2 regions of the Pseudarthrobacter sp. C1 genome follow, and region 2 is predicted to be linked to the other one. Evidence: riboswitches for the same ligand, from Rfam matches in the RefSeq annotation. Region 2 holds a riboswitch; the other holds the start of a gene.
The links. A riboswitch is a leader RNA that binds a small molecule or an ion and turns the genes downstream of it on or off. The one in region 2 is predicted to bind glycine.
Positions count from the first base shown of each region.

Region 1 (12,068 bases), on a different contig from region 2:
TTTCCGCCCACGTATCCGCCAGCGGACATCGTCGCTCCGGTAGGCGTTTCCTAACCTGGCTCCGGCAATTCGCGTTCCCGCCCACCCTAGTCCTTGGTATACCAGTGGGGCTATTGTGAACGAAGTCGGGGCCACCAGTACGTAGGGGCGAAGCTCGACCGCCCCCGCCAATCGCTTGACATTGACCCGTCCACGGACCCCGCGCTTCCGCCGCAGGGCTTATCCCTTTGGAGAAACCATGTGCCTGCACGACCACACCCCCGCCGCCCTCCCTTCCCCGGCCGTTCCGCGCCGCGGGATCCTCGCCGGAGCAGCCGCCCTCGCCGGGATCTCGGTGGCCAGCCTTGCCGCCCAGCTGGGAAATGCCCCGGCGGCGAAAGCGGAGGGCAACACGGCAGGCCCCGGCCGCCGTGGGCGTCCCGCTTCGCCGCCGCCGATGATCATCGAAGGCGGCACCATCGTGGATCCCCAGACCGGCGACGCTGTCTATGACGGCGTCCTGGTGCTGGAAGCAGGAAAGGTCAGTGCGGTCGGTACCCGGGAGGAAACGCGACGTGCAGTGGCCGCGCTTGCCGGGCGGGCACACGTGGTGGATGCCTCCGGCCGCTGGGTCATTCCAGGACTCATCGACGTGCATGTCCATGCGAACGCGCTGTCGGATGCGCGCGCCATTCTGCAGGGCGGAGCAACCAGCGTCAGGAGCGGCTCGAGCAGCTTTTACCAGGACGTCGCCTTGGCCGCCCTGCCTGCCTGGGCCGCCGGAGCCTCGCCCCGGATGAGCCCTGCCGGGCTGTTCGTCTCACCCGAGCTGGGGGACTCGCTCCTCGCCGACCCTGATCTTGCACCCCTTGCCTCCCTGGCTGGCGGCGTCAGGGAAACGGGCGATCTCGCCTACCTCACGCGCGTGAACCTGAACCGCGGCGCGCAGGTGATTAAGACAAGGGCCAACCCCCGGGCGGGCCTGCCGGAGCAGGATCCCCGTGAGCTGGTCTACAACTACGATCAGCTCTCCGCCGTGGTCAAGGCAGCAGGCAAAGCGGGTGTGCTGTGCCATGCCTACAGTGCCGAAGGGATAGACGGCGCGGTCCGGGCAGGGGTGCGCAGCATCGAGCACGGAGTCTTCGTCACCGAAGAGACCATCTCCCGGATGTCCAGGCAGGGGACGTACTTCACGCCCACCATGGATGCCATCACCAGCATGGCGGGTTCGTCCAACCCAATCCTTGCCGCCCGGGGCAAGGAGTACACACCCATCATCAAAGCAGCCGTGAAAGCCGCCCATGATGCCGGCGTGACCGTCGTTGCGGGGACGGACTCGTTCGGATCCGACGTGACTCCGATCGGCACGGAAGTCCGCCTGTTGAGTGAGGCCGGGCTTTCCCCCCTGGAAGCCCTGAGGGCCGCCACGGTCAATGCCGCCGCGCTGCTGGGCTGGAGTGAAAACGCCGGCCGGCTGGTGCCCGGTTCCTTCGCGGACGCCGTCATTGTGGACTCTGATCCCCTGTCCAGCGGCTCTGCCTTGGAAGGAATCCGGGCCGTGGTGGCGCAGGGAGTCCTTGTCAGGAACAGCCTCTGAGCCACCGTGCCTCTCAGGGCGGGGTTTCCCCGCCAACCCTGACCGCCCAAGCTAACGCCCCCTTCCATTCCGAAAGCGACCCCCATGACCCTGATCCTTAAAGCCTCCGAGCTCGAAACCCTGGCCGATATGCCCGGAACCATTGCCGCCGTCGAACGCGTCTTTGCCGGCCTGAGCCGAGGTACCGCTGTCCAGCCCGCGCCGGATTCGCTCCTCCTGCCGTCGTCGGATGCCCGGTTCCTGCCGATGGCGGCGCTGTCCGGGCCGGAGGAGCTGGCATCCGTGAAACTACTGGCGGACATCCCGTCCAACGGTGGGGCCGGCCTGCCCTCGCAGCGGTCCACCATCATGCTCGTAAGCCAGCTGACCGGTGAAACACTGGCCATCCTGGACGGTAAAGTCCCCACCCGGGTCCGTACGGCCGCTGCCAGCGCGGTGGCGACCAAGCTGCTTGCCAGGCCCGGGAGTGCCACCTTGGGGTTGGTGGGGGCGGGGGCCCTGGCGGTGGCACATGTGGAAGCCATGCTGGCCGTCCTGCCGATCAAAAATGTCGTGGTGTGGTCCCGTTCCACTGAGACGGTCGCTGCGTTCTGTGACCGGATTTCCTCATACGGGCTGCACATCACGCGGGCCGCCAGTGTGCAGGAAGTTGTTGAGAACTCGGACGTGCTGTGCACCCTCACGCCAGCGGTTGAGCCGCTGGTCAAGGGGGAGTGGTTCCAGCCCGGACTGCACGTCAACGCCGTCGGATCCCGTCCGCGGCCTGACCACCGGGAGATTGACTCAGCGGGTATGGCGCGGGCGCGGGTCTTCGTGGACAGCCTGGCCACGGCCCAAGCGAAGTCAGGGGGACTGATCGTCCCTGTGGCTGAAGGCGTCATGGGCTTTGACGATGTGGAAGCCGAACTTGGTGACGTGGCGGCCGGGATAAAAGCAGGCCGTCTGGGGGATGAGGACATAACCTTGTTCAATTCGGTGGGTATCGGCCTGCAGGACCTTGCCATCGGGAGGCTCCTGTATGACGCTGCACTCAACCAGGGGGTCGGCACCCGCGTGGAGCTGAATAACTGAGGCAGCCCGGAAGCAGGGCACTGGAACCAACAGGAGGCATCTTTGAGTACCCAGGCGGACGCACCCGCGTCTTCGGCTGATGCTACCCGTGCACGGATCCGGGAGTTGATCATCTCGGGTGACTTCGCGCCCGGTTCACGGCTCAGGGAACGCGAGCTGTCACAGGCCCTGGACGTTTCCCGGGTCCCCGTCCGCGAAGCCCTCCAGCAGCTGGAAGCCGAAGGTTTCATTGACACCTCGCCACGGCGCGGGGCCACCGTCAAGCAGATCACCCTGAGGGACGTCAATGAACTCTTTGATGTCCGGCTCAGCCTCGAGGTCCTCGCCGCGCGGCTCGCCGCCCAGGCCGCCGCCCGGGGTGAGTCCACAGCGCGCCTGCAGCACATGATGGACAAGGCCGAAGAAGCAACCCTGCGCCACGACCACACGGAGATCCCGCTCATCAACACGGCCCTGCACGCGGAGATCGTCTCGATGGGAGGCAACTCGCTGCTCGAGTACTCCATGAAGCCTCTGCTGGGCAGGATGCAGTGGCTCTTCACCCTGACCGGGCACCGTGATCCCCAGGTCCAGTGCGCGGAGCACCTGAGCCTGTGCCGGGCCATCTATGACGGCAAGGCCGAACTTGCGGCGGCGCTGGCGTTCGCCCATGTGGAGCTGGGCCGGGAACCATCACTGCAGGGGCTGGCCGGGCAACTGCCTGAAAACTGACCCGGCCGGAAGTTCAAGGTTCGACGGCGGGGCTACCGCGGACTTTTGTCAACGACGCAGAACCTGTTGCCGTCGGGGTCGGCGAGGACCACGAAATCGGGGTTCTCCGGGTACAGGTCCCAGTCGACGCGCTGGGCGCCGAGTGAAACCAGCCGTTGCACCTCGGCGCCCTGATCGTCCGCATACAGGTCCAGGTGAATGCGCGGGTGCTCCTGGACCGGCGTTTCGCTCAGCATGAGGGCGAGCTGCGCTCCCGGGCCCGCTGCTGGCACCAGGATCACCCAGGTTTCGTCCCCGGGCTCCTGCGGGACGTAGCCGAGGGCGGCGTGCCAAAAGGCGGTTGCGCGGGCGACGTCGTTGACGCCGAGGACGGTGCTGCCTATGGTCAACATCCGCCCAGCCTAAACCCGCTGCCCGGAGCCTGTCTTGCCCCGGAGCCGGACCCCTGAGCCGGACGCCGGGGGCGGCCCGGCTAGACTCGCCTGCATGGGGGACAACAACGCACCTGAAGACCGCAAAACTCCGCCGCCTGCCCGGGTTCTTGCCGCCGTCGTTCCCATCGCTGGCCTTGTGACGGTAGTGGCGGGGTGCCTCGTAGCATGGAGCAACGCGGACGCCAGCTTCGGCTGGTTCGCCTACGCGCCGCTGAGCAACCAGCTTTTCAGCGGCAGCGGCATCGCCTTGGTTACCCAAGGTACACAGATCGGCCTGGCCGTCGCCGTCGTCGGACTGCTCGTCCTGGCGTTCTGGGCGGGGTACCGGCTGGGCAGGGAAGCCTCCCGCTAGAACTTCCGGAAGCCTCCTAATTGCACCGTCTCCGTGCACCTGATGCCTTCGAGCACGTCGGGCGCGTCCCGCCGTCGTAAGCCTGACTTGGAAAGACGCGGATTTTGCATCCAGCCCCATAACCCGGTAAGGTGTGAGCCGTGTCACCGACCAGTGGCACGTGCTTATGATCTGCGGCGGGAGAGTCCTGCCGGTACGTTCTGCAGGCGCCGTAGGAGCAAATCCTCCCCAGGAATCTCTCAGGCCCACGTACCGCCGCGGCAAGGCAACTCTGGAAAGCAGTCCGGGCAACCGGGCTCACCGACGGTGCAAGTGGCGCCCCGCTGAACAGCAGGGCAACGCAAAACTCTCAGGTCCAATACAGAGCGGGGAGGAACCCGAATCAAAGTGGCACCGGTTGCCACCTGAATTATGGAGTTCCTCTCATGACGGTTCAATCGTCCCCAACCACCTTCGCAGACCGCCATATCGGCGCGCGCCGCCAGTCCGACATCGACACCATGCTCAAGGCCGTCGGCTACGACACCCTTGATGGCCTCGTGGACAGCGCAGTTCCGGATTCCATCCGCCAGGACAAGCCCCTCACCCTTGAGGGCGCCCTCAGCGAAGTCCAGGTCCTCGCCGAGCTCCGCAAGCTGGCCGGCAAGAACAAGATGGCCGTGCAGATGATCGGCCAAGGCTACTACGACACCGTGACCCCGCCGGTGATCCGCCGCAACATCCTTGAAGCCCCCGCCTGGTACACCGCCTACACCCCGTACCAGCCCGAGATTTCCCAGGGCCGGCTCGAGGCGCTGCTGAACTTCCAGACCATGGTCCAGGACCTCACCGCGCTCCCGGTGGCCAACGCCTCCCTCCTCGACGAAGCCACCGCCGTCGCCGAAGCCGTGCTGCTGATGCGCCGCGCCAACAAGTCCAAGACTGCGAAGGACGGCAAGACCGTCCTCGACGCCGACCTCCTGCCGCAGACCATCGCCATCGTGCTGGGCCGCGCCGAAGCCCTCGGCTTCGAGGTGGAAATCGCAGACCTCACCAACGGACTTCCCGACGGCGAGATCAACGGCGTCGTCCTGCAGCAGCCCGGCGTCTCCGGCCGCGTCTGGGACCAGTCCGCCGTCATCGCCGAAGCCAAGGAGCGCGGCGCGCTTGTCACCGTCGCTGCCGACCTCCTGGCACTCACCCTCATCACCCCGCCGGGCGAGCAGGGCGCGGACATCGCCGTCGGCTCCACCCAGCGCTTTGGCGTGCCGTTGTTCTTTGGCGGACCGCACGCCGCCTACATGGCCGTCCGCGACGGCATGGAACGCACCCTCCCCGGCCGCATCGTGGGCGTTTCCAAGGACAACGCCGGCGTCCCCGCCTACCGCCTGGCACTGCAGACCCGCGAGCAGCACATCCGCCGCGAGAAGGCCACGTCCAACATCTGCACCGCCCAGGCGCTGCTGGCCATCGTCTCCTCCTTCTACGCCGTCTACCACGGCCCCGACGGCCTGAAGGCGATCGCCGAGACTGTCCACAACAACGCCCGCGCCCTGGCCGCCACGCTGAAGACCGCCGGCCGCGAACTGGTGTCCGACACCTTCTTCGACACCCTCACGGTCAGTGTTCCCGGCAAGGCCGCCACGGTGATCACCGCCGCCGAAGCCCGCGGCATCAACCTGCGCCTCATCGACGCGGACACCGTTGGCGTGTCCGTTGATGAAACCACGACGCCGGAGGTCCTCGCCGCGGTTGCCGTCGCCTTTGGCGCCGGTCCCGTTGTGTCCGGTGAGGGCTTCGAGCTGCCCGAATCGGTGCTGCGCACCTCCAGCTACCTGCAGCACCCGGTGTTCAACACGCACCGTTCCGAGACCCAGCTGCTGCGCTACATCCGCCGCCTCTCCGACCGGGACCTGGCACTGGACCGCACCATGATCCCGCTGGGCTCCTGCACCATGAAGCTGAACGCCACCGCCGAGATGGAAGCCATCTCCTGGCCGGAGTTCGCCTCCATCCACCCGTTCGCCCCCGACTCCCAGACCGAGGGCTGGCGCGAACTGATTGCGGGCCTGGAAGCCGACCTCGCCGAAATCACCGGCTACGACCAGGTATCCATCCAGCCCAACGCCGGCTCCCAGGGCGAGCTCGCCGGCCTGCTGGCGATCCGCGGCTACCACCACTCCCGCGGGGACCAGCAGCGCAACGTCTGCCTGATCCCGGCATCGGCGCACGGCACCAACGCCGCCTCCGCCGTGCTCGCGGGCATGAAGGTTGTGGTTGTTGCCACCGCTGCAGACGGCACCATCGACCACGCCGACCTGCAGGCCAAGATCGAGGCCCACAAGGACGTCCTCTCGGCCATCATGATCACGTACCCGTCCACGCACGGCGTGTACGACTCCGATGTCCGCGAGGTGTGCGACGCGATCCACGCCGCCGGCGGCCAGGTGTACGTTGACGGCGCCAACCTGAACGCACTTGTAGGCCTCGCCCAGCCGGGCAAGTTCGGCGGCGACGTCTCCCACCTGAACCTGCACAAGACCTTCTGCATCCCGCACGGCGGCGGCGGACCCGGCGTCGGCCCGGTTGCTGCCAAGGCACACCTGGCACCGTTCATGCCGGGCGACGCGAACAAGGCCGCCCATGAAGCCGGGCATGGCGTCGCGATTTCCGCTTCGCGCTTCGGCTCCGCCGGTGTGCTCCCGATCTCCTGGGCCTACGTGAAGCTGATGGGCGGGCAGGGCCTGACCGAGGCCACCAAGTCCGCGCTCCTGGCTGCGAACTACGTCGCAGCCCGCCTGGACGAGCACTTCCCGGTCCTCTACACCGGTGAAAGCGGCCTCGTTGCGCACGAGTGCATCCTTGACCTGCGCGAGCTGACCGCCCGCACGGGTGTCACGGCCGAGGACGTGGCCAAGCGGCTCATCGACTTCGGCTTCCACGCCCCCACGCTGTCCTTCCCGGTGGCGGGCACCCTGATGGTGGAGCCCACCGAGTCCGAGGACCTCGCGGAGATCGACCGCTTCATCGAAGCCATGATCACCATCCGCAAGGAAATCGACCAAGTGGCCGCCGGCGACTTCACCGTTGAGAAGTCCCCGCTGCGCAACGCACCCCACACGGCCGCCGCCGTCGTCTCCTCTGAATGGGACCGGACGTACCCGCGCGAACAGGCCGCCTTCCCGGTGGCATCGCTCCGGCAGGACAAGTACTTCCCGCCGGTCGGCCGCATCGACGGCGCGGCAGGGGACCGCAACCTGGTCTGCTCCTGCCCGCCTCTTTCCGAGTTTGAGAACTAAGGATTCCGTGATGACTGAGAACTACACCGCGCTCTATGAGCAGCACAAGATTGCCGGCGCATCCTTCACCGACTTCGGCGGCTGGCAGATGCCCCTGAAGTACAACTCCGAGCTGGCCGAACACCACGCTGTCCGCAACGCCGCCGGACTGTTCGACCTCTCCCACATGGGCGAAGTGTGGGTAACCGGCCCGGACGCCGCAGCCTTCCTGGACTACGCCCTGGCCGGCAAGCTGTCCGCGGTTGCCGTGGGCAAGGCCAAGTACTCGCTGATCTGCCAGGAAGACGGCGGCATCATCGACGACCTCATTTCCTACCGGCGGAGTGAAGACAAGTACCTTGTGGTGCCCAACGCCGGCAACGCTCCGGTGGTTGCCGCAGCGCTGGCCGAGCGGGCTGCCGGCTTCGACGTCACCGTAAACGACGTTTCCGCCGAGACCTCCCTCATCGCGGTGCAGGGACCGAACGCCGAGGCCATCCTGCTGACGCTCGTTCCTGCGGATCAACACTCCCTGGTGACGGAGCTGAAGTATTACGCGGCCGTCGAGGTGGAAATTAACGGGCAGGACCTGCTGCTGGCCCGCACCGGGTACACCGGCGAGGACGGCTTCGAGATCTACATCCCCAATGAGGACGCCGCCGGTCTGTGGGACGCGCTGCTGGAAGTTGGTGCCGGCCACGGGCTCATCCCCGCAGGCCTGGCCTGCCGCGACTCGCTCCGCCTCGAAGCGGGCATGCCGCTCTACGGCAACGAGCTCTCCCGCGAAGGCAACCCCTACGCAGCCGGCCTGGGCCCCGTGGTTTCGCTGGCCAAGGAATCCGACTTCGTGGGCAAGGCCGTGCTCGCCGAACTCAAAGCACTCGGCGCAGGCTCCACGTCCGGCCGCAAGCTCGTGGGACTCAAGGGCCTGGGCCGCCGCGCCGGACGCAGCCACTACCCGGTCCTCAAGGACGGCAACGTCGTGGGCGAGGTGACCTCCGGCCAGCCTTCACCCACCCTCGGGTACCCGATCGCGATGGCCTACGTCGACGTCGAACACTCGGAACCCGGCACCGCCCTGGACATCGACCTCCGCGGCAAGCCGGAGCCCTTCGAAGTAGTAGCACTCCCGTTCTACAAGCGCCAGAAGTAACGCCCGCCCCGGCGGGGCTGACATCCTCTGCATGCTGCTCCTTCGTCGCTTTGACGCATGCTGCCGGATGCCAGCCTCGCCAGCCCTCGACGCTCTCTCACTTAATGCGGGTTTTGGGCCGACGCTCCCTCACTTTCTCAAACACGAACCTAAGGAAAAACACATGGCAAAAGTTGCTGCTGAACTGAAGTACTCCGCCGAGCACGAATGGGTTGCTGCTGACGGATCCGGGCCCACCGGCGTCGGAATCTCAGCTGTGGCCGCCGAAGCCCTCGGCGACATCGTGTACGTCGACCTCCCCGAGGTTGGCTCCACCGTGACCGCGGGAGAGACCTGCGGCGAGGTGGAGTCCACCAAGTCCGTCTCCGACCTCTACGCTCCCGTCACCGGCGAAGTTGTCGAGATCAACGACGAAGTGGTCTCCGACCCCGCCCTGATCAACAACGATCCCTACGGCGCCGGCTGGCTCTTCAAGGTGGCCGTCACCGAAGAAGGCCCGCTGATGTCCGCTGAGGAATACGCGGCAGCCAACGGCGGCGAACTGTGAGCAGCGCGGCAGCAGGCACCGGCACAGTGACGGCCTTCGAGCAGGTGGTTTCGCCGAGTCTCGACGCGGACCTCTCCACCCTGGACCCGGAGATCGCCGCGAAGATCGACGACGAACTCACCCGCCAGCGCGACGGCCTGGAGATGATCGCCTCCGAGAACCACACCGCCGTGGCCGTCATGCAGGCGCAGGGCTCGGTGCTGACCAACAAGTACGCCGAGGGCTACCCGGGCAAGCGCTACTACGGCGGCTGCGAACACGTGGACGTCATCGAACAGCTCGCCATCGACCGGATCAAGGCGCTCTTCGGCGCGGGGTTCGCCAATGTGCAGCCGCACTCCGGCGCCCAGGCCAATGCCTCGGTGATGCACGCGCTGATCAAGCCGGGCGACACCATCATGGGCCTGAACCTTGCCCACGGCGGGCACCTCACCCACGGCATGAAGATCAACTTCTCCGGCAAGCTCTACAACGTGGTCCCCTACGGCGTCCGCGAGGACACCCACACAGTGGACATGGCCGAGGTGGAGCGCCTGGCCCAGGAGACCAGGCCGGCGCTGATCGTGGCCGGCTGGTCCGCCTACGCCCGGCAGCTGGACTTCGCCGAGTTCCGCCGCATCGCTGATTCCGTGGGCGCCTACCTCATGGTGGACATGGCGCACTTCGCCGGGCTCGTGGCCGCCGGCCTGCACCCGTCGCCGGTGCCCCACGCGCACGTGACCACGTCCACCACGCACAAGACCCTCGCCGGTCCGCGCGGCGGCATCATCCTGACGAACGACGCCGACATCGCCAAGAAGATCAACTCGGCTGTGTTCCCCGGACAGCAGGGCGGACCGCTGGAGCACGTGATTGCGGGCAAGGCCGTGGCGTTCAAGATCGCCGCGTCCGCCGAGTTCAAGGAGCGCCAGCAGCGCGTCCTTGCCGGCGCCCGGATCCTCGCCCAGCGCCTGGTCCAGCCGGACGTCACGGCCAAGGGCATCAGCGTGGTCTCCGGCGGCACCGATGTGCACCTGGTCCTGGTCGACCTGCGCAACTGCGAGCTCGACGGGCAGCAGGCCGAGGACCGCCTCGCGGCCATCGACATCACCGTCAACCGCAACGCCGTCCCCTTCGACCCGCGGCCACCGATGGTGACCTCCGGCCTCCGGATCGGCACGCCTGCCCTGGCCACCCGCGGGTTCGGCGAGGACGCCTTCCGCGAGGTCGCGGACATCATCGCCGAGGCATTGACGGCCGACGCCGACGCCGACCTTTCGGGGCTGCGTCACCGCGTCGAAGCCCTCGCCAAAGCCCACCCGCTCTACCCGGGCGTCGCACCACTGTCCTGACCTCGGTTGCGTCCGCGACGGCGGACCGGACTTTTCACGCGTGCTGGCTCGTTCCTCGCCTCTGACGCACGCTTCCGAAAAGCCCGGCTCCGCCGGCGCTCGTGCCCACGTCGCCTTAGCGACGCTCCACCCACCCATTACACGTCTCGTTAGGAATCCCACCATGGCCGTTGGCGTCTTTGATCTGTTTTCGATTGGGATCGGACCTTCGAGTTCTCATACTGTGGGGCCGATGCGGGCTGCTGCTGTTTTTGCTGAGGAGCTGAAGGCTTCGGGGGTGCTGGCGGGGGTGGCGTCGTTGCGGGTGGATTTGTATGGGTCGTTGGCGGCGACGGGCCATGGGCATGGGACGATGACGGCCATTTTGGTGGGTTTGGAGGGGTTTCATCCGGAGTTGATTTTGCCGGAGGAGGTGGAGGAGCGGCTGGCGGCGATCGCGGAGACGGGGTTGCTGCAGCTGGCCGGTGCGGTGGCGTTGCCTTATGGGGTGAAGGATATGGTGCTGCGGCCGTTGACTGTCCTGCCGCGGCACACGAACGGGATGACGTTCACGGTCTCCGACGCGGCCGGGAAGGTTTTGCATGCGGCGACGTTCTTTTCGGTGGGCGGCGGGTTCATTGTCCGTGAGGGCGAGGAGGACGCGGCCCAGCTGGAGCTGGAGGAGTCCAAGAAGGAGCTGCCGTTGCCGTTCCGGACCGCGGCGGAGTTGCTGGAGCATTGCCGGGAAACCGGGCTGGGCATCAGTGATGTGATGCGGGTGAACGAGGAGGACAGCCGCACCCCGGAGGAGATCCGGGCGGGCCTGCTGCACATCTATTCGGTGATGGAGGGGTGTGTGGCCGCGTCCTTGAAGCGTGAGGGGGTGCTGCCGGGCGGGTTGAAGGTCCGCCGCCGGGCCCCGGACTGGTATGACCGGCTGCGGAAGGAAAGCGCCCGGCCGGCCGGGTCCGAGGACAAAGGCGACGGAGCCGAGTTCCATGATCCGAAGTATTGGCAGGAGTGGGTTAATTTGATCGCCCTGGCGGTCAATGAGGAGAACGCCTCGGGCGGGCGGGTGGTCACGGCGCCGACGAACGGGGCGGCGGGGATCATCCCGGCGGTGCTGTATTACGCGCTGCATTTCGCGCCGGGGATGGAGAACGCGTCCCGGGTGGACCGGGAGGATGTGGTGGTGAAGTTCCTGCTCGCCGCGGGCGCGGTGGGGGTCCTGTACAAGGAGCAGGCGTCGATTTCGGGGGCTGAGGTGGGCTGCCAGGGCGAGGTGGGCTCGGCGTCGTCGATGGCCGCCGCCGGGCTGGCGGAGGTGATGGGCGGGACTCCGGCGCAGGTGGAGAACGCCGCGGAGATCGCGATGGAGCACAACCTGGGCCTGACCTGTGATCCGATCGGGGGCCTGGTGCAGGTGCCCTGCATTGAACGGAACGCGATCGCGGCGGCGAAGGCGATCAACGCGGCGAAGATGGCGCTCTGGGGCGACGGTTCGCACCGGGTTTCGCTGGACGAGGTCATCGTGACCATGCGGGAGACCGGCAAGGACATGAGCTCCAAATACAAGGAAACGGCCATGGGCGGCCTCGCCGTCAACGTCGTCGAATGCTAGTCGAATGCAAAAGGAAGAACACTAATGACATTGGCA
Region 1 is NZ_JAYESK010000016.1:99-12,166, reverse strand. It holds gene U7114_RS18620 (chlorohydrolase family protein) at 1-54, shown strand, start outside; gene U7114_RS18615 (amidohydrolase family protein) at 239-1,576, shown strand; gene U7114_RS18610 (ornithine cyclodeaminase family protein) at 1,661-2,647, shown strand; gene U7114_RS18605 (GntR family transcriptional regulator) at 2,690-3,358, shown strand; gene U7114_RS18600 (VOC family protein) at 3,391-3,750, opposite strand; gene U7114_RS18595 (hypothetical protein) at 3,845-4,144, shown strand; glycine riboswitch at 4,312-4,409, shown strand; gene gcvP (aminomethyl-transferring glycine dehydrogenase) at 4,570-7,422, shown strand; gene gcvT (glycine cleavage system aminomethyltransferase GcvT) at 7,433-8,554, shown strand; gene gcvH (glycine cleavage system protein GcvH) at 8,718-9,101, shown strand; gene glyA (serine hydroxymethyltransferase) at 9,098-10,432, shown strand; gene U7114_RS18570 (L-serine ammonia-lyase) at 10,596-12,032, shown strand; partial or broken gene U7114_RS18565 (lipoyl synthase) at 12,057-12,068, shown strand, end outside.
Region 1: it holds a riboswitch for glycine, as region 2 does, so the genes downstream of both, gcvP (aminomethyl-transferring glycine dehydrogenase) here and gcvP (aminomethyl-transferring glycine dehydrogenase) in region 2, are expected to answer to the same signal.

Region 2 (12,068 bases):
TTCGAGGACTTCGCCGAGATCGCCAAAACCGAACTGCTGACCATTGACGACGACACAACCATCCGGCAGTTCAAGAAGGACCTGAACTGGAACGCCGCCTACTACAAGCTGGCCGGCGGGATCTGACCCAGTGGCACGGCTGAGCTCCCGGCTCCTGCCACGGACAAGAACGCCGTGACGCGCGGCAAGCCTCGCCGGCTGCCGAGGCTTGAGGACGTGGCGGAGTTGGCCGGGGTCTCGCACCAGACCGTGTCACGGGTGGTCAACAACCACCCCAACGTGAGCGCGGGGACGCGGGAAAGAGTGGAAGCGGTGATAGCCCGGCTTGGCTACCGCCGCAACACCGCAGCCCGGAGCCTGGTCACCCGGCGCTCGCAGACCATCGGGGTCCTGGGCAGCGAGCTCTCCCAGTACGGTCCTGCCAATACATTGCTGGGCGTGGAACGCGCTGCAAGGGACGCGGGATATTTCGTCAGCGTCGCCGCGTTGCGGGAGTTCAGCCGCGACGCGATCCTGGACGCCGTCAGGCACTTCCTGGACCAGTCGGTGGACGGCATCGTGGTAATCGTTCCGCACCTTGAGACGCTGGCGGCGCTGGCGGAACTTCCCATCGGAGTGCCGGTGGTGGCCGTGGGACCCGATGGGAACGACACGGTTGGCGGCGTCAGGGTGGACCAGCGCCGCGGGGCTGAACTGGCCGTGCGGCACCTTATCGGGCAGGGGCACGTCCGGATCGGGCACGTCGCGGGGCCGCAGGACTGGATCGATGCCGTGGCGCGCGCCGACGGCTGGCGGTCCACCCTTGCCTCTGCCGGACTCGATACGGACCTGATCATCGAAGGTGACTGGAGCGCCGGCAGCGGCTACGAAATCGGCCGGCGGATCGCGGCGACCCGCCGGGCAACTGCCCTCTTCGTGGGCAACGACCAGATGGCCTTGGGAGTCCTTCGCGCACTGACCGAGGCTGGCATCAAAGTGCCGCAGGACGTGTCCGTGGTGGGCTTCGACGACCAGCCCGAGGCCGGCTACTTCAGTCCGCCGCTGACGGTGGTTCGGCAGGACTTCGAGGAACTGGGCCGGCGGTGCATGCAGATGATGTTCACGGCGTTCGACGGGACGGAAGGACCCCGGACACTCGTGGTGGAGCCGGAACTCGTCCTGCGCAGCAGCACGGCGCCGCCCGCCTGAAAAGTCCGCCCGGAGACCGGGCCGGCAGCTGATTTAATCCGGGGGAGACCGCCGCGAAACGTGGCCACAACAATCGCTGCGTAGGTTTCATTGCATGACGGACACCCTGCTCATCCGGCTCCGCGACTGGCTGCTGGATACGTTCACCTACGAATCCGAGTCCAATGCCGCCGGCGCCATGGCCGACGCCAGCCGGTGGGGCTGGCTTCCGGCCTTGAGTGGAGTGTCCCTGGGCGCCGACCAGGCCCGGTCCGAGCATGCAGGAACAGCGGGTGGAAGCGGCGGAATGTCTGCTTAGCCACACTATTGCGCCAGTAGGGCGATAATGCCCTAAACTGCTGCACTGAGGTGCCTGAATGGCGCTGCGCAGCAACGAAAGTGAACAGGCTATGGCTACCGATTACGATGCTCCACGCAAGCAGGAAGAAGAGTCGCCCGCCGACTCTCTTGAAGCCCTCCAGGCGTCGCGGAGCGGCAACGCGCAGACAGCGGTCATAGATGTCGACGAGAACGACACTGCCGAGGGCATTGACCTGCCGGGTGCGGATCTTTCCAACGAGGAACTGACGGTCATTGTTGTTCCCGAGCAGTCCGATGAGTTCACCTGCTCGTCGTGCTTCCTGGTCCGCCACCGCTCGCAGGTTGCCCGGGAAAAGGACGGCCTGAAGTACTGCCGCGACTGCGAAGGCTGACCCTTCTTCCGGATTGCCCGGCGCCGGCCACCCCCCTCGGGTGACCGGCGCTTCTTGTCTCCTGCCGCCGTCGTTATCCCGGTAACGGCAAGGTGCCGGAACAATGCCGAAACAACACGGAACGGGTTCCAAACGGGCCGGCGGGAGCCCTGTTTCGGCTCTCGCTATACAGGGGCGTGATGAAGGGCGCCGCGGGTTAACGGTTGCGTGGCGAAGCGGCAACAAACCTCGTTTCGCGCCGTAAACGCTCCTACTCTTGAGCTATCCATTCGCTCCACACATGGGTGGCTCCAAAATGAAAAAGTTCTACACCTGGCTGGCTGCCATCCTCCTGGCGGCCGGGCTGGGAATCGTGGTTCCGGGTCCCGCCTCCGCTTCCACCTCCTACTGCGGGCTCGTATGGGGGTCTTTGGCCAAGGCCGACCAAAGCATGAGCACCGCCACCGTCACCAATGTCCGGACCGGGCAGCACTACTGCTTCGACAGGATGGTGGTGGACCTCAACGGCGCCGTTGCGGGTTATACCGTGCGGTACGTTCCACAGATAGTCCAGGACGGGTCCGGCTTTGCCATCCCCGTCCGGGGGAACGCGCGCCTGCAGGTGACAGTGAACTCGCCCGCCTACGACGAGGACTACAACTCCACCTACAACCCGCCGAACCAGGCTGAGCTCTCAAACGTTGCCCGCTACCAGACTTTCCGCCAGGTGGTCCTTGCCGGCAGCTACGAGGGCTACACCAGCATCGGGCTGGGCGTACGGGCCCGCCTGCCGTTCCGGGTCTTCACCCTGGACGGGCCGGGCTCCGGGTCGCGCCTGGTGGTTGACGTGGCGCACTACTGGTGACAGTCAGCCAACCAGCACCGAAGGTGCCGTTCCCCCGGTTTCCAGATGAACGGCACCTTCCTTCGCCGGCGGTGACGGCCTCCGGAAGCCTCCGCGCCTTTACTCCGGGACCACCAGTGCGGGGGTATCCCGCTTAAGGGTCTCGCCGCGGAAGAAGCCGGGGCGGACCCTGGCCATGATGAGCATGACGACGGCACCGGACGCCAGGATGCCGACGCCCAGGACAAAGACCAGGCCCACCCCGAACACCTCCGAGCCGCTGCCGAACTCCGGCGCCCAGCTGTCCACGGCGGTCTGCAGGAACACTACGAACAGTCCCACGCCGCCCAGCACCGGGCACACCAGGCGGAGGACGAAGTGGCGCATGCTGTTGAACAGGCTGTGGCGGAAGTACCAGGCGCAGGCCAGGGCAGTGAGGCCGTAGTAGAAGCAGATCATCAACCCGAGCGCCAGGATGGTGTCATTGAGGACATTCTCGCTGACCACGTGCATCACGGCGTAGAAGCCCGCGGACATGATGCCGGCGGCAACCGTGGCGAAGCCCGGCGTCGCAAACTTCCTGCTGACCCGGCTGAACGGCTCCGGAAGCGCGCCGTAGTACCCCATGGCCAGCAGGCTGCGGGACGGCGACATGAACGTGGACTGCAGGGACGCGGCAGAGCTGGACAGCACTGCCATGGACATAAGGATGGCGAACGGACCCATGATGGGAGAGGCCAGTGCCGTGAAGATGTTTTCGTGGATCTCGGTGTTGTTCAGGCCGTTGCCGGTATCACCTACGCCGGCGAACATCATGGTGGCGATGCTCACCGTCAGGTAGATCGCCAGGACGATCACGGCGGTCAGGGTTCCGGCCAGTCCTGCCGTCCTCTTGCCGTTGGAGGTTTCCTCATTGACGGTCAGGCAGACGTCCCAGCCCCAGTAGACAAAGATGGACAGTGAGATGCCTGCGGCGATCTGCCCGAAGGTCTCGATCCTGGTGACGTCGAACCACTCCCAGCTGAACGGGATGGCAGTGTCAGAGGCGGACCAGTTGGCGAAGGCCATGCCTACAAAGAGGCCCAGGACAAGCAGCTGGAATCCCACCAGGCTGTACTGGACCAGCTTGGTGGTGTGCAAGCCGCGGTAGCTGACCCAGACGGCCAGGGCCACGAACACAAAGCAGGTCAGCACGTTCAGGGCCTTGTTTGCCGCCAGGTCGGCGAGCTCCGGCGAGCCCGTCAGCTGGGAAAGGAAAAGGTAAAAGAAGTCGACGGCGACTCCCGCGAGGTTGGAGAGCACAATGATGTTGGCCGCCAGCAGGCCCCACCCGCCCATCCAGCCAACCCACGGGCCGAAGGCCTTGGTGACCCAAGTGAAGGTGGTGCCGCTGTCCGGGGAATCGGCGTTGAGTTCCCGGTAGGCAAGGGAGACCAGGATCATGGGGATGAAACCGATCAGGAAGATGACGGGCAGCTGGAGCCCGGCTTCGTTGACCGTGGGGCCAAGGGCGCTGGTCAAGGTGTAGGCGGGGGCGATGGTGGAAATGCCCAGGACGACGACGGCGAGAAGTCCCAGCTGCCCGCCCTTCAGTCCTTTGGGGCTGGTGCCGGCGGCTGCCGGTGAGGGCCTCCCGGAGCCGTAGGCGGATGTGCTGGTGCGGATGGTCTCGGTCATGGCACCACTTTCTGGAGAAGTTGAGACGACGGTCACTATATGAATGGCGTTCATTTAGTATGGAGGGGAGCGCCTCAGGAAGCAAGGAAAATAATGAACGGCGTTCTTTTGTTTCGGTTGTGAGCGATTTAGTAAGCTCACTGAGAAATTCCCCGCGAGCCCTCGGCCGTGCCCGCTGGTGCTGGTAGCGTCGGGCTTACTGGACCAATTGAGGAGGATGCATGAAAGCTTCACCGACACTGACCAACAACCTGCAGGCCGTGCTCGCCGACCTGATTGAACTGCACATCCAGGGCAAGCAGGCACACTGGAATATTGTGGGAACCAACTTCCGCGACCTCCACCTGCAGCTGGATGAGATCGTTGACGCCGCCCGCCAGTTCGCCGACGACACCGCCGAGCGGATGCGGGCCCTCCACGCCCTGCCTGACGGCCGCAGCTCCACCGTGGCCGGGTCCACCAGCCTGGCCCAGTTCCCTGACGGCCTGATCAGCACCAAGGATGCGATCGAGCGGATCGTGGCTGCCCTTGAGGCTGCCGTTGGCACCATGCGCAAGGTTCACGATGAGGTGGATGAAGAGGATCCCACCACCGCGGACCTGCTGCACGAGTTCATCGCCAAGCTGGAGCAGTTCGCCTGGATGGTCAATGCTGAAACCATGAAGCCCACCGCGAGCGTAACGGCGCCGGACTCTAAGTAGCAGCACCCGCGGCGAAGCGGCCTGCCCGGCGCCCGCGGCCGGAGCCACACGCTCCGGCTGCGGGCGCTTTGCTGTCACCGGCGGGGGCACGCCTGCGGCCTTCAGCTGGCTGCCTTGGGCACCTTCCGGAGTACGACGGCGGCGAGGACTGCCGCCGTCGCCATCAGTACCAGCCCAATCGCTGCGGTGACGTGCACCCCTGACTCGAAGGCCGAGCCGGCGGCCTGCCGGAGGGTGCTGGCCATGGGGCCCGGCAGGCCGGCTGCCAGTTCCATGGCTCCAGCGAGGGTCTCTCGGGCGTGCGCGGTGCTTTGGGCGGGGGCGGTTTCTGCGAGGCCGGCCGGAAGCCGCAGGTTGTGCTGGTAGGAAGCTGTGAGGATGGAACCCAGCACGGCGGTTCCCAAAACGGCGCCAATTTCGTACCCCGTCTCGGAAATCGCTGCCGCCGCCCCGGACTTTTCCGGCGGCACGCTTCCCAGGATGAGATCGTTGGAGATGGTCTCTGCCGTCCCCACGCCCAGTGCAAGGACCAGCAGCGCGCCGAGTAGCAGCGCGGGCCCGCCCCCGGTGCTTCCGAAAGCCACCATGCTGTAGCCGGCGGCGCTCATGGCGAGTCCTGCCGCCACCACGAAGCCCGGCCGTACTTTCCTCACCGCCGGCACCACGGCAAGGCCCGACACCATGGTGGCCGCCAGTGCCGGGACCATGGCCATTCCGGCAGCCGAGGGGGACATGCCTTCAATGAGCTGGAGGTGCTGGGCGAGGAAGAGGATAAAGCCGTTGAATGAAAACAGGGCCAGGATATTGGCAGTGATGGCCATGCTGAACACCCTGTTCCGGAACAGGGACAGGTCCAGCAGTGGACTGTGCAGCCGCTGCTGCCTGCGTACGAAGGCCGCGCCCATTGCCAGGCCGAGCGCCATGGTTCCGAGGGCTGTGGCACCCGGGCCTTCGGTGGCCAGGTCCTTGATCCCGTAAACCATGGGAACCATGGTGAACAGGGAGAGCAGGATGCTGGGCACGTCCACCTTCCCCGGTGACGGGTCCCTGGACTCCGGGATGAAGGCCGGGCCCAGGGTCAGGAGCGGCAGCATGATGGGCACTGCCACCAGGAGTACGGCTCCCCACCAGAACTGTTCCACCAGCCACCCGCCAAGGATGGGCCCCAGTGCGGCGCCGCCCGAGAATCCGGCGGCCCAGATGGCGATGGCCAACCTCCGCCGGTTGGGGTCCGGGAAGATGTTGCGGATCAGGGACAGCGTGGCGGGCATCAGCATGGCGCCGAAGAAGCCAAGGAATGCCCTGCCTGCGATGAGCCATCCGGCGCTGGGGGCAAAAGCGGTTGCTGCCGAGACTGCGGCAAAGCCGATGCTGCCGATGACCAGCAGGCGGCGCCGGCCGATCCTGTCGCCCAGGCTTCCCATGGCAACCAGCAGCCCGGCCAGCACCAGCGGGTAGGCGTCCACAATCCACAGCAGTTCTACCCCCGAGGTGCGGAGGGCGGCGGCAATGGCAGGCAGGGCGAAGGTCAGGGCCGTGTTGTCCACGGCTACCAGCAGGACCGGGAACATCAGCAGGCCCAGCGCCAGCCAGTCGCGCCAGCTGCCCCCGGGCAGGCCTGGCGCGGGCAATGCGGTTGGAGCCGGGCGGATGGTGCTCTGTTGAGAGGCGGCGGGCATGATCATGCTTTAACTATACCGTCTGGACGGTACAGTTAAAAAACAGGTTCGTGACCATGCATGATGGGAACCATGGCCAGAAAACCCGTTGCGCGAGATGCCGTCCTGGATGCCTTCGAAGAACTCCTGATCGACGTGGGGGAGCGGGCTGCCACCCTGGACGCGGTGGCCAAGCGCGCGGGCGTCTCCAAGGGGGGCCTCCTGTACCACTTCCCCAACAAGGAAGCGCTGATCGCCGCCACCCTTGAACGGCTGGACCGCCTGGCAGGGGAGGACCTCGCCGCCATGGCCTCCGCACCGGAGGGGGCGGCGGCATACTTCATCAAGTCGTCGCTGTGGTCCGATACTCCGATGGACCGCTCCTTTGTGGCCGTGACGCGGCTGGCGGAGGTGGCCCACGAGGAAGCCCGCCGCCGCTTCGCCGCCATCCAGCAGCAATGGCTGGAGCTTATCGGGCAGGACGTGGGCACGCCCATGGCAAAGGCAGTGCTGTACATGGGGGACGGGCTGTACTTCAACGCCATGTGGGAAAGCGGGCCGTCCGGGAAGGCGGGGAGCAGGCAGGCGGACGTGGCGGAACTCCTGTCAGCCGTGGAACGGCTACGGGGCTAGCTGACATTTGCCCCCGGGCCCGCGGCATAGGAGAATTGTGCTGTGTGCGGGCCGTTACCCGTGCGCCAGAGACAACCCAAATGAATAGCCTTTGATCTGCGGCGGGAGAGTTCTGCCAGAAGGTACAAGCAGGCGCCGTAGGAGCAATACCTCCCCAGGAATCTCACAGGCCCATGTACCGCCGCGGCGAGGCACCTCTGGAAAGCAGCACGCCGTCCGCTTTGAGGTCCGTTCCCCGGATCCCTTGACTGACGTGCTCACCGACGGTGCAAGCGGTGCCCGCGTGTTCAGGCAACGCGGAAACTCTCAGGTACAGATACAGAGCGGGGAGGACCCGAATCGATGCGGCGTATCCTGCGCCGCCTTAGTTATGGAGTTCCTCGTGACTGTATCTCCGGCCTCCGCCGTTCCGGCCACTGCCACCCCGGCAACTGCCGAACCCGCTTCTGCCGCCACCTTTGTTGACCGGCACATCGGCGCAAGGCGCAAGGCCGACGTCGAAACCATGCTCAAGGCCGTGGGCTACGACACCGTGGACGCGCTGGTTGATACCGCCGTCCCCAAGGACATCCGGCAGGACTCTGCGCTGGAACTGGCAGGTGCGCTGAGCGAGGTGGAGGCCCTCACTGAGCTCCGCCGGCTGGCCGGCAAGAACAAGACCGCGGTGCAGATGATCGGCCAGGGCTACTACGACACCGTCACGCCGCCGGTGATCCGCCGCAACATCCTCGAGGGCCCGGCGTGGTACACCGCCTACACCCCGTACCAGCCGGAGATTTCCCAGGGCCGGCTCGAGGCGCTGCTGAACTTCCAGACCATGGTGCAGGACCTGGTGGGCCTGCCCATCGCCAATGCCTCCCTGCTGGACGAAGCAACGGCCGTGGCCGAGGCCGTGCTGATGATGCGGCGGGCCAATAAGAACGCAGATGCCCGGGACGGCAAGACTGTGCTGGATGCCGACTGCCTGCCGCAGACCATTGCCATCGTGAGGGGACGGGCAGAGGCACTGGGCTTCGAGGTGGAAGTGGCCGACCTTTCCAACGGACTTCCCGACGGCGCCATCAATGGTGTGGTGCTCCAGCAGCCGGGCGCTTCCGGCCGCGTCTTTGACCACGCCGCAGTGATTGCCGACGCCAAGAGCCGCGGGGCGCTGGTGACCGTGGCCGCCGACCTCCTGGCCCTCACCCTCATCACGCCTCCCGGCGAGCAGGGCGCGGACATCGCCGTGGGCTCCGCCCAGCGCTTCGGCGTCCCGCTGTTCTACGGCGGCCCGCACGCGGCCTACATGGCTGTGCAGAAGGGCCTCGAACGCTCCATGCCGGGCCGCCTCGTCGGTGTCTCGAAGGACAATGCCGGCGTTCCCGCCTACCGCTTGGCACTCCAGACCCGCGAGCAGCACATCCGCCGCGAGAAGGCCACGTCCAACATCTGCACCGCCCAGGCGTTGCTGGCCATCGTGGCTTCGATGTACGCCGTGTACCACGGCCCGGAGGGCCTGAAGGCGATCGCCCAGTCAGCACACTCCCACGCGAAGATGCTGGCCGCGTCCCTCAAGGCCGCCGGTTTGGACGTGCTGCACACCAGTTTCTTCGACACCGTCACCGTCTCCGTGCCGGGCAAGGCTGCCGGGATCGTCGCTGCCGCCGAAGCCACGGGCATCAACCTGCGCCTCATCGACGCGGACACGGTGGGCTTCTCCGCCGATGAAACGACAACATCAGAAATTGCCGCCGGGGTGCTGGAGGCCTTCGGCGTCCCGGCCGCCGCGGACGGCGAGGGAGAATTCGCGCTGGATGCCGCCGTCGTGCGTTCCTCCGCGTACCTGCAGCACCCGGTGTTCAACACGCACCGTTCCGAAACCCAGCTGCTGCGCTACATCAGGAAGCTTTCGGACCGTGACCTTGCGCTGGACCGCACCATGATCCCGCTGGGCTCCTGCACCATGAAGCTGAACGCCACGGCCGAGATGGAAGCCATCTCCTGGCCGGAGTTCGCCTCCATCCACCCGTTCGCCCCGGACTCCCAGACGGAGGGCTGGCGCGAACTGATTGCCGACCTCGAGGCGCAGCTGACCGAGATCACCGGGTACGACCAGGTGTCCATCCAGCCCAACGCCGGCTCGCAGGGCGAGCTCGCCGGACTGCTGGCGATCCGCGGCTACCACCACTCCCGCGGGGACCAGCAGCGCAAGGTCTGCCTGATCCCGGCCTCGGCGCACGGCACGAACGCCGCGTCCGCAGTCCTGGCCGGCATGAAGGTGGTGGTGGTGGCCACGGCACCGGACGGAACCATTGACCACACTGACCTGTACGCCAAGATCGAAGCCAACAAGGATGCCCTGTCCTGCATCATGATCACGTACCCGTCCACTCACGGGGTGTACGACGCCGACGTCCGTGAAGTCTGCGACGCCGTCCACGCAGCCGGCGGCCAGGTATACATCGACGGCGCCAACCTCAACGCGCTTGTCGGGCTGGCGCAGCCGGGCAAGTTCGGCGGCGACGTTTCGCACCTGAACCTGCACAAGACCTTCTGCATCCCGCACGGCGGCGGCGGACCCGGCGTCGGGCCCGTTGCTGCCAAGGCACACCTGGCACCGTTCATGCCCGGCAACGCCGCCACCTGGACCGAAGGCAACGACGTGCCGATCTCGGCGTCAAAGTACGGCTCCGCGGGCGTGCTCCCCATTTCCTGGGCGTACGTGAAGCTGATGGGCGGCCACGGACTCACCGAGGCCACCAAGTCCGCGCTGCTGGCAGCGAACTACGTCGCAGCCCGCCTGAACGATTTCTTCCCGGTCCTCTACACCGGCGAAGGCGGGCTTGTGGCACACGAGTGCATCCTTGACCTGCGCGAGCTCACGGCACGGACCGGGGTCACGGCCGAGGACGTGGCCAAGCGGCTCATCGACTACGGCTTCCACGCCCCCACCCTGGCCTTCCCCGTCGCGGGGACGCTCATGGTGGAGCCCACGGAGTCCGAGGACCTCGGGGAAATCGACCGCTTCATCGAGGCCATGATCGCGATCCGCGCCGAAATCGACCAGGTGGCGGACGGTGACTTCACTGTTGCAGAGAGCCCGCTCCGGAACGCTCCGCACACGGCCGCGGCGGCGATCAGCAGCGACTGGGACCGCGCCTACCCCCGCGAGCAGGCCGTATTCCCGGTGAAATCGCTTAAGCAGGACAAGTACTTCCCGCCGGTCGGCCGCATCGACGGCGCAGCGGGGGACCGGAACCTGATCTGCTCCTGCCCGCCGCTTTCCGAGTTCGAAAACTAAGGACACGCTCCATGGCTGAGAAGCACACTGCCCTGTACGACGAGCACAAGAAGCTGGGGGCATCCTTCACCGACTTCGGCGGCTGGCAGATGCCGCTCAAGTACAGCTCCGAGCTCGCCGAACACCACGCCGTCCGGAAGAGCGCCGGCCTGTTCGACCTCTCGCACATGGGCGAAGTCTGGGTGACCGGGCGGGACGCGGCCGCCTTCCTGGACTACGCGCTGGTGGGAAAGATCTCCGCCATGCCGGTGGGCAAGGCCAAGTACTCTCTGATCTGCAATGAGGACGGCGGCATCATCGACGACCTCATCACGTACCGACGTCCCGCAACCGCCGGCAGCGCAGAAGGCAGTACCGACCGCTTCCTGGTGGTCCCCAACGCCGGCAACGCCGCAGTGGTGGCTGCTGAGCTTTCCAAGCGGGCTGCCGGGTTCGACGTGGAGGTGAATGACGCCTCCGCCGTGACGTCACTGATCGCCGTCCAAGGCCCCGCGGCGCAGGAACTGCTGCTCCGGCTGGTCCCCGCAGCCCGGCACAGCCAGGTGACGGAACTGAAGTACTATGCCGCCGTCGAGGTTCCGTTCCTGGTGGGCGGCGCCGGACTGGATTTGCTGCTCGCCCGCACCGGCTACACCGGCGAGGACGGGTTTGAGATCTTCGTGTCCAACGACGACGCCACCGGCCTGTGGCAGGCACTCATCGCCATTGCCGAGGACGGGGAGCTGACCCCCGCCGGGCTGGCCTCACGCGACTCACTCCGGCTTGAGGCAGGCATGCCGCTCTACGGGAATGAGCTCTCCCTGCAGGGCGATCCCTTCGCCGCAGGCCTGGGACCCGTCGTCGCACTGTCCAAGGAAGGCGACTTCGTGGGGAAGGCGGCGCTCGCCGCGAAGAAGGACGCCGGCGCCGGCGCCGGCTCCACCACAGGCCGAAGGCTCGTCGGGCTCAAGGGACTCGGCCGCCGTGCAGGCCGGGCCCACTATCCGGTCCTCAAGGACGGCAAAGTGGTAGGCGAAGTCACCTCCGGCCAGCCCTCACCCACCCTGGGGTACCCCATTGCCATGGCCTACGTGGACGTTGAGTTCACCGCTGTTGGCACCACCCTGGATATCGACCTGCGAGGTAAGGCAGAGCCGTTCGAAGTCGTCGACCTGCCGTTCTATAAACGCGCCAGGTAGGGCGCCTCCCCGTGGTCACCTTTGGCCCGGTGGGAGCGGCATCCTCCGCGTGCTGCTCCGTGGCTGGCTTCGGGACCGGCGGACCGGACTTTTCACGCGTGCTGGCTCGTTCCTCGCCTCTGACGCACGCTTCCGAAAAGCCCGGCTCCGCCGGCGCTCGTGCCCACGTCGCCTTGGTGACGCTCCACCCACCCATTACACGTCTCGTTAGGAATCCCACCATGGCCGTTGGCGTCTT
Region 2 is NZ_JAYESK010000001.1:578,642-590,709, reverse strand. It holds gene araA (L-arabinose isomerase) at 1-126, shown strand, start outside; gene U7114_RS02585 (LacI family DNA-binding transcriptional regulator) at 175-1,188, shown strand; gene U7114_RS02580 (hypothetical protein) at 1,283-1,486, shown strand; gene U7114_RS02575 (DUF4193 domain-containing protein) at 1,578-1,880, shown strand; gene U7114_RS02570 (hypothetical protein) at 2,176-2,724, shown strand; gene U7114_RS02565 (APC family permease) at 2,824-4,380, opposite strand; gene U7114_RS02560 (Dps family protein) at 4,602-5,081, shown strand; gene U7114_RS02555 (MFS transporter) at 5,183-6,760, opposite strand; gene U7114_RS02550 (TetR/AcrR family transcriptional regulator) at 6,833-7,372, shown strand; glycine riboswitch at 7,465-7,563, shown strand; gene gcvP (aminomethyl-transferring glycine dehydrogenase) at 7,743-10,652, shown strand; gene gcvT (glycine cleavage system aminomethyltransferase GcvT) at 10,664-11,830, shown strand; partial or broken gene U7114_RS02535 (serine dehydratase beta chain) at 12,052-12,068, shown strand, end outside.